Regions from separate parts of the Bacillus sp. MT94 genome, predicted to be linked through region 2. Evidence: riboswitches for the same ligand, from Rfam matches in the RefSeq annotation. Region 2 holds a riboswitch; the other holds the start of a gene.
The links. Region 2 has a riboswitch for preQ1 ahead of AC1Q51_RS21680 (QueT transporter family protein). Riboswitches for the same ligand answer to the same signal wherever they lie in the genome.
Positions count from the first base shown of each region.

Region 1: linked by a shared signal. The riboswitch ahead of queC (7-cyano-7-deazaguanine synthase QueC) and the one ahead of AC1Q51_RS21680 (QueT transporter family protein) in region 2 are both predicted to bind preQ1.

Region 1 covers NZ_JBXAEZ010000003.1:98,530-102,277, reverse strand. Annotated here, with positions in the region: gene AC1Q51_RS12265 (DinB family protein) at 1-455, shown strand, start outside; gene AC1Q51_RS12260 (DUF6254 family protein) at 558-674, shown strand; gene kinB (sporulation sensor histidine kinase KinB) at 686-1,894, opposite strand; PreQ1 riboswitch class I at 2,101-2,144, shown strand; gene queC (7-cyano-7-deazaguanine synthase QueC) at 2,238-2,900, shown strand; gene queD (6-carboxytetrahydropterin synthase QueD) at 2,900-3,391, shown strand; gene queE (7-carboxy-7-deazaguanine synthase QueE) at 3,384-3,748, shown strand, end outside.
Region 2 covers NZ_JBXAEZ010000006.1:139,151-142,898, forward strand. Annotated here, with positions in the region: gene AC1Q51_RS21670 (reverse transcriptase-like protein) at 1-148, opposite strand, end outside; gene AC1Q51_RS21675 (aldose 1-epimerase family protein) at 217-1,089, opposite strand; PreQ1 riboswitch class I at 1,222-1,266, shown strand; gene AC1Q51_RS21680 (QueT transporter family protein) at 1,273-1,758, shown strand; gene AC1Q51_RS21685 (ribonuclease H family protein) at 1,910-2,569, shown strand; gene AC1Q51_RS21690 (zinc-finger domain-containing protein) at 2,582-2,758, shown strand; gene AC1Q51_RS21695 (DUF2564 family protein) at 2,792-3,040, opposite strand; gene cspB (cold shock-like protein CspB) at 3,160-3,357, opposite strand; gene AC1Q51_RS21705 (YqcI/YcgG family protein) at 3,619-3,748, shown strand, end outside.

The DNA.
Region 1 (3,748 bases), on a different contig from region 2:
AAATTGAAATGTTAAATGATACAGAAGTGAATGTAAAGCCACGCCGTGATAAATGGAGTATTATTCAAATTTTACACCACTTGCATTTAGTTGAACAATCTGTCACGTCTGCCCTTGTATATGCTTTACAAAAAAATGAAAGAAACATGACTCCATTTAAAGACCTCCAACTTACGCTTGATCGCACACATAAACGAGAAGCTCCTCAGCAAATGCAACCAACAGAAACTTTAATGAAAAAACAGCAAGGAATTCAATTACTAGAACATTCACGACAAGAACTATTACATGCGCTTCATAGTGTTATAGATGAAAAAGATCTATTTGAAAATGGATTAAAGCATCCTGTTTTTAATGATCTGAATTTGTATCAATGGGTTCAATTTCTTGATTTGCATGAACAAAGACATCTTACGCAATTAAAAGAGGCGAAACATGCAATTTTGCAGCGCTAAAGTGGAAGAAGTGGGAAACCACTTCTTTTTTTGATACGTGCATAGTTTTCTTTCTTATTTTGGAATACTACATGGAGAAAGAAAAGAAGGAGTTGAAAAAATATGTCTAAGAAGAAGCGAGAAGAAGAGCGCGCCTGGAAAGCGCGTAAAGAAAATCAACAACCGCACGGAAAAGTGAAAGCTTTTGCTGAATTAGTTGAAGGAACAGAAAAAACGTGATGATTATTTCATCACGTTTTTTGTATGAGTGGAAAAGTTAATAAAAAGGTTGTACCGATTCCTTTTTCACTTATAATATCAATTTTTCCATTCATAGCTTGAACAACACTGAATACGACCATCATTCCAAGTCCAGTGCCTTTTTCTTTCGTTGAATAGAAAGGCGAGCCAAGACGTTTTACTTGTTCTGAATCCATACCGACTCCTGTATCTTTTATATATAACTGAATATGCTTATGATCAGGAACTAATGTGAAATAAAGATCACCGCCTTTTGGCATAGCCTCAATGCAATTTTTTAAAATATTTAATAAACATTGATTTAGTTTTTGCTTTTCTCCAGCGATAAAAAAAGAAGTGCTTTGCTTTATATAATGAGTACGTACATTTGTTAAATTAGCAAGCGGTGTAATTAACGACAATGCATGTAGTAATTCTTCTTCTAACTGTAATGTTTGTTCTTTTTCAATGCTTGGTTTAGCAAAGGTTAAATAATCTGTAAGAACATGATTTGCTTGTTCAATGCCGTTAATGGCAATGTCGATATATAATTTTCGTTCCTGCTCAGTGCATGTATCTGATTGTAACAGTTGTAAAAACCCTTTTGTTGAAGTTAATGGATTGCGAATTTCATGAGAGATAGACGCTGCCATTTCACCAATTAAATGAAATTTTTCAGCATTTATAAGTTCGTTTTGGAGACGAACTTGAGTTTGTAATATGTGTAGTAAATATAAAATTAGAATCGTACCAAGCATTGAACATAACTCATACACAATAATATGCGGTATATAATCAGTCTTATTTGTAACCTTTGAAAGGAAGAAGGGTATCCAACTAAATCCGTATGTGAGACTGTAGATAATAGCAAGTGTTATTTTTATACGATTAGAAGTTCGATTGAAAAATTTATATGTTAATAGTAGAACAATAAATAGAAGAACAGAACCGATAAGAGATGGGAAAACACCGATCCCACCTAATAATAAGCGATATATGTTTAATACAACTAAGATAGAACCACCAGCAATAGGCCCTCCCGTTAATGTACCGACAATTAATACAATATGGCGCATATCAAATTGAAAACCATTATTTGTTTTTGCTGCAAATGTAATACAGAGTACGGTAGCGAGGCAACAGAGTACAATGAATATAGCTGAATTTAATTTAGGAGAGCGTTTCCCTTTTTGATTCCAAAATAAATGATATACGAGCATTGTAATCAGGATGAATAATATATTTAAAAAGAGATAAATAATAAAGGATTTCAGTGGGATGCCTCCTCTCTTCATATATTAAATTAATCATACTATAAAATGAAAGAAATGAAATGATAAATAGCGGAAAAATCAGAAATTTTTACGCTAGTATACAATATGTTACAATAAGCTGTGTCAATGAAAGAAGAAATTCCGTGCACCGCGCGGGAGAGGTTCGCGAACTCCCTCTATAAAAAACTATGGAAACAACAATATCCTTAGGTATTGTTTTGTTTTTTTATTGTGACAGTTCAAGAACGTTCTTTCTTCTTATTTATAGTAGAGAAGGAGAATGAGTGAAATGAAAAAAGAAAAAGCAGTTGTTGTTTTTAGTGGAGGACAAGATAGTACGACATGTTTATTTTGGGCAATAGAGCAGTTTGCGGAGGTAGAAGCTGTAACATTTAATTACAATCAACGTCATAAGCTAGAAATTGATTGTGCAGCGGAAATTGCAAAAGAGCTAGGAATAAAGCATACGGTACTAGATATGAGTCTATTAAATCAACTTGCTCCAAATGCGTTAACGAGAACGGATATGGAGATTACACATGAAGAAGGTGAATTGCCGTCGACATTTGTAGATGGACGAAATTTACTCTTCCTATCATTTGCTGCTGTATTGGCAAAACAAGTTGGAGCACGTCATATTGTAACCGGTGTATGTGAAACTGATTTCAGTGGTTATCCAGACTGCCGTGACGTGTTTGTGAAATCGTTAAACGTTACTTTAAATTTATCTATGGATTACCCGTTTGTCATTCACACGCCACTTATGTGGATTGATAAAGCTGAAACATGGAAATTATCAGATGAACTTGGAGCATTTGAGTTTGTTCGGGAAAAAACATTAACATGTTATAACGGAATCATTGGTGATGGTTGCGGTGAATGTCCAGCATGTCAACTTCGTAAAGCAGGATTAGATACGTACCTACAAGAACGCGAAGGAGCGAACAACTAATGGATAACTTTTTTGGATTTCGCATCGTAGAGAATTTGCAAAAAATGGACAAGGATATTCAGCGTAAACAACTCAAATACCATAATAAAAGAGTAATGGTCAGCAAGGAATTTACATTTGATGCAGCACACCATTTACACTGTTATGAAGGGAAATGTAAAAACTTACATGGTCACACATATAAAGTTGTATTTGGAATTAGTGGATATGTAAATGAAATAGGTCTTGCAATTGACTTTGGAGATATAAAAGAAATTTGGAAGAATGAAATCGAAATTTATTTAGATCATCGTTATTTAAACGAAACGTTACCTGCAATGAATACGACTGCTGAAAATATGGTCGTTTGGATTTATGAAAAGATGGCAGAAGCACTAACAAAAGAGAATCGAGTGAACGAATATAAAGGAGCTCGCGTTGAATTTGTTCGTCTCTTTGAGACGCCGACTAGTTATGCGGAAGTAAGACGGGAGTGGATGCTTGATGAGTAAAATCCCTGTCTTAGAAATATTCGGTCCGACTATTCAAGGTGAAGGAATGGTTGTAGGGCAAAAGACAATGTTTATCCGTACAGCTGGTTGTGATTATAGCTGTGCTTGGTGTGATTCTGCTTTTACGTGGGATGGATCAGCTAAAGATCAAATTAGACAGATGACACCAGAAGATATTTGGGATGAGCTTGTTGCAATTGGAGGAGAAAATTTTTCTCATGTTACGATTTCAGGCGGAAATCCGGCATTACTGAAAAATATTGAGTTTCTTCTTTCAATATTAAAAGAAAATGGAATGCGAACGGCAATTGAAACGCAAGGGAGTAAATGGCAAGATTGGTTACTTCAAATTGATGA
Region 2 (3,748 bases):
GTAAAGCGCGGTATTCTGCTTCATGATTGGACATTGTTCCAAGTGGTAATGATAATTGTACAGGTGGCTGAACGCCTTTAATAAACACTCCTGCACCAGAAGGACCAGGATTTCCTTTTGATGCACCATCAATATATACTTCAATCAAAATGAGAAACCTCCAAATTATAAGATTATCCCCTACTTAAATGCTTTTTGAAGTAGGGGATAGAGTAGTTATCCGATTGTGATGCTATAACGACATGTAAATGTTTCATTCGCTTGTAACGATTGAATTCCCTTTTTGTCCTTGAAATCTTTTGCTGGATTTATTTCGTCAGCGATTCCATACCAAGGTTCAATACATAAGAAAGGTGCGTTATCCCCTGGTGTCCATACGCCGACAAATGGGAAGCCATCAAATTCTACTTTTACAAATTTATTATGTTTATGAGAACGAATCGAAATTTCATTCGTATTCATATTTTCAAAAATAAGCGCATCATTTTTGAATAAATCATATGTAAGTGGCAATTCAGTTGTATTTTCAGCGATTAATTGCTTTTTGTTTGAAAGATAAGGTCCTTCTAATACGCTTGTTTCTAAGCGTTCCGAACCATTAAACGATAAATGATAATCTGTAAATGATTCACCATCCAATAAAGGGAAGTTGAAGCCAGGATGTGCTCCGATTGAGAAGAACATCTCTTTTGAAGTAGGATTGTTTACTTCATATGTTACATGAACGATTTGTCCATCTAGCTCATAAGAAACGAGTAGTTCGAATTCGTATGGGTATTTTTTTAATGTTTCTTCATTACTAGTAACGATATAAGTGATTTTTGTTTCGCTTTGTTCTTTCACAGAGAAAGTAAGATCACGAGCGAAACCGTGTTGTGTTAATGAATATGATTTACCGTCTACGTAGTATGTATTATCTACTAATCGGCCGACAATTGGGAACAAAATTGGTGCACGGCGTCCCCAATAAGTAGAATCACCTTGCCATAAATATTCTGTGTTGTCTTCTTTTAAGCGAACGCTCTGTAATTCTGCACCTTTGTCAGAAATGGAAACGATCACTTTTTCATTTTGAATTGTTGCTGTCATGAAGTGAAACCTCCTAAATCTTTCATATGTTTCATTATACGTTGTCTAAAAGGAAAAAGGTAGTTTATGATAGGAATCTATTGACGAAAGAGGGGCTACCACGTAAAATATAATCTTGTTGCTTAAAAAACGAATAACGTGGTTCGAAACCATCCCACGTAAAAAAACTAAGGAGATTTTGTCATGAATATTAGAACTTTAGTCGGTAATGGTATTTTAGCGGCATTATATATTGCTGTTTCTATGCTTATTCAGCCATTTGGCTTTACGAATGTACAATTTCGTATTTCAGAGATGTTTAATCATCTCGTTGTATTTAACAAGAAAGCAATTTACGGAATTGTATTAGGTGTATTTTTAACGAATCTCTTTTTCTCACCTATGATCGCTTACGATTTAGTATTTGGAGTAGGGCAATCTATTCTTGCGTTAGTTGCAACGATTATTTCTATGCGATTTATTAAAGGTGTTTGGGCTCGTATGATTTTTAATACAGTTATCTTTACGATTACAATGTTTATGATTGCAATTGAACTTCATCTTGCATTGGGTTTACCATTTATGTTGTCTTGGTTAACTTGTGCAATCGGTGAATTTGTTGTCATGGCGATCGGTATGCCTGTAATGTACTGGATTAATAAGCGAGTACAATTTGAAAGATTTATGTAATAGATGAAAGAGCTATTCCTATAGGGATAGCTCTTTTTGTATGTAATCATATTGAATATAATGCTGTGACTCTAGATAAAATATAATAAAATAAAGTGAGGCTTCAATTAGCCGGATATATATAAGAAGTCTTACATAAGGGGAATGTAGTATGAAATATAAAATTCATTGGTTGTATAAAACGAAGCGTGGATTGCAGACGGAATTAACAACAGAGTATATGAACATAGAAGAAGTACTTCAATTTGCAGAGGATTTTGAGAAAACAGGAAGAGCTAAGGAACTTTTATTTTACGATGAAATGGACGCAGAATGGTCATTAAAAGAGATGAAAAAGTTAAGTAAGCAAGTAGAGGAAGAGCCCCAAGAAATACTCGTTTATTTTGATGGGGGGTATGATGTGCAAACGAAAGAAGCTGGCGTTGGTATATGTGTGTATTATAAAAAAGGAAATACAAACTACCGCATTCGCCGCAATGCATATATAGAAGGTATATATGATAATAATGAAGCGGAATATGCATCATTATTATACGGTATGAATATACTCGAGGAACTAGGGATTAAGTATGAAGCAGTTACACTTCGCGGAGATTCACAAGTGGTACTGCAGCAATTAGCCGGAGAATGGCCTTGTTATGATGAGCATTTAAATCATTATTTAGATCAAATTGAACAAAAGGCGAAGCAAATGAAATTAAAACTTGTATGTGAACCGATATCTAGAAAACAAAATAAAGAAGCACATCAATTAGCAACGCAAGCATTAGAAGGGACAGTCATTGATAGTCATAAAGAAATAACCGAATAGAGAGGTGCAAAGGTGGATAAAAAGCAACTCATTACAGAGGTAAATGACTTATTAGAAACATATTGTGAAGGATGTTTCTTGCGAGAACATAATCGAAAGACAAATAGTAAGTATTATGCTCATTCATTTTGTATAAGACAATGTACAGTTGGAGAAACATTGAAAAAGTATGGAGAACAGTTGTCATAAAAAAACATCCAGAGAAAATTCTCTGGATGTTTTTTAGTGCTTTGCTTCGTTTAATTGCTGCTCGCATTTGCTTAGTTTCTTTTCCTCGTTCATTAAAAATGGTTCATCTAAATCTACTGCAACAGATTTCATAATTTCAAGCTGTGAGCGAGCTGCTTCTACTGCAGTAGTAGCATGCTCTAATGTATCTGGATCCATTGAAATTGTTGCTGATCCTACCATTTTTTGTGCTGTTTCTACACGGAATTTTACTTCTTCAAAATCATTTACTTCTGATCCCATTGTTACTGCCTCCTTTGTATATTGCGCATTTCACATAGTTTTTGCTCTGTAAAACGGAAATATACAAAGGAATAATAAAGGAGGTTACCAAGTAAGGTAACCTCCTGTTATATGTTGGATTAAAGTTTTACTACGTTAGCAGCTTGAGGTCCACGGTTACCTTCAGTAATGTCGAAAGATACTTCTTGACCTTCTTCTAAAGCTTTGTAGCCGTCTCCTTGAATAGCGGAGAAATGTACGAATACATCGTCAGCGCCTTCCATTTCGATAAATCCAAAACCTTTTTCGTTGTTAAACCATTTTACTTTTCCTTGCATGTTATAATTCCTCCTAAAAGCGTTTACTATTTTCATTTAGTGAAATTCATTTGAAAAATAATATAAACTAAAAATGCTATATTCTTGAATATTCTGCTAAATGATTAATTTAAATATACACGAATTGGGAGAATTTAGTCAAGTAAGCGATTTTATTTTTTGTATTTTTAAATAATTTTTCAGTCGAATTTTTAAATAGGTATAGGACAGGCCGAGTATGTAATATTCTTAATTGAATGCTATACATAATGAGGTGAAAGAATGAATAAGTCTTATTTATTAGATAATGAAGGAATAAGAACGAGAACCGACATACCGGATTGGGTTGCAAAAGAATTTGAGATTTTTTCAAGTGTCGTGTTAGAACCAACTTTTCCATGTTATTTCGGTT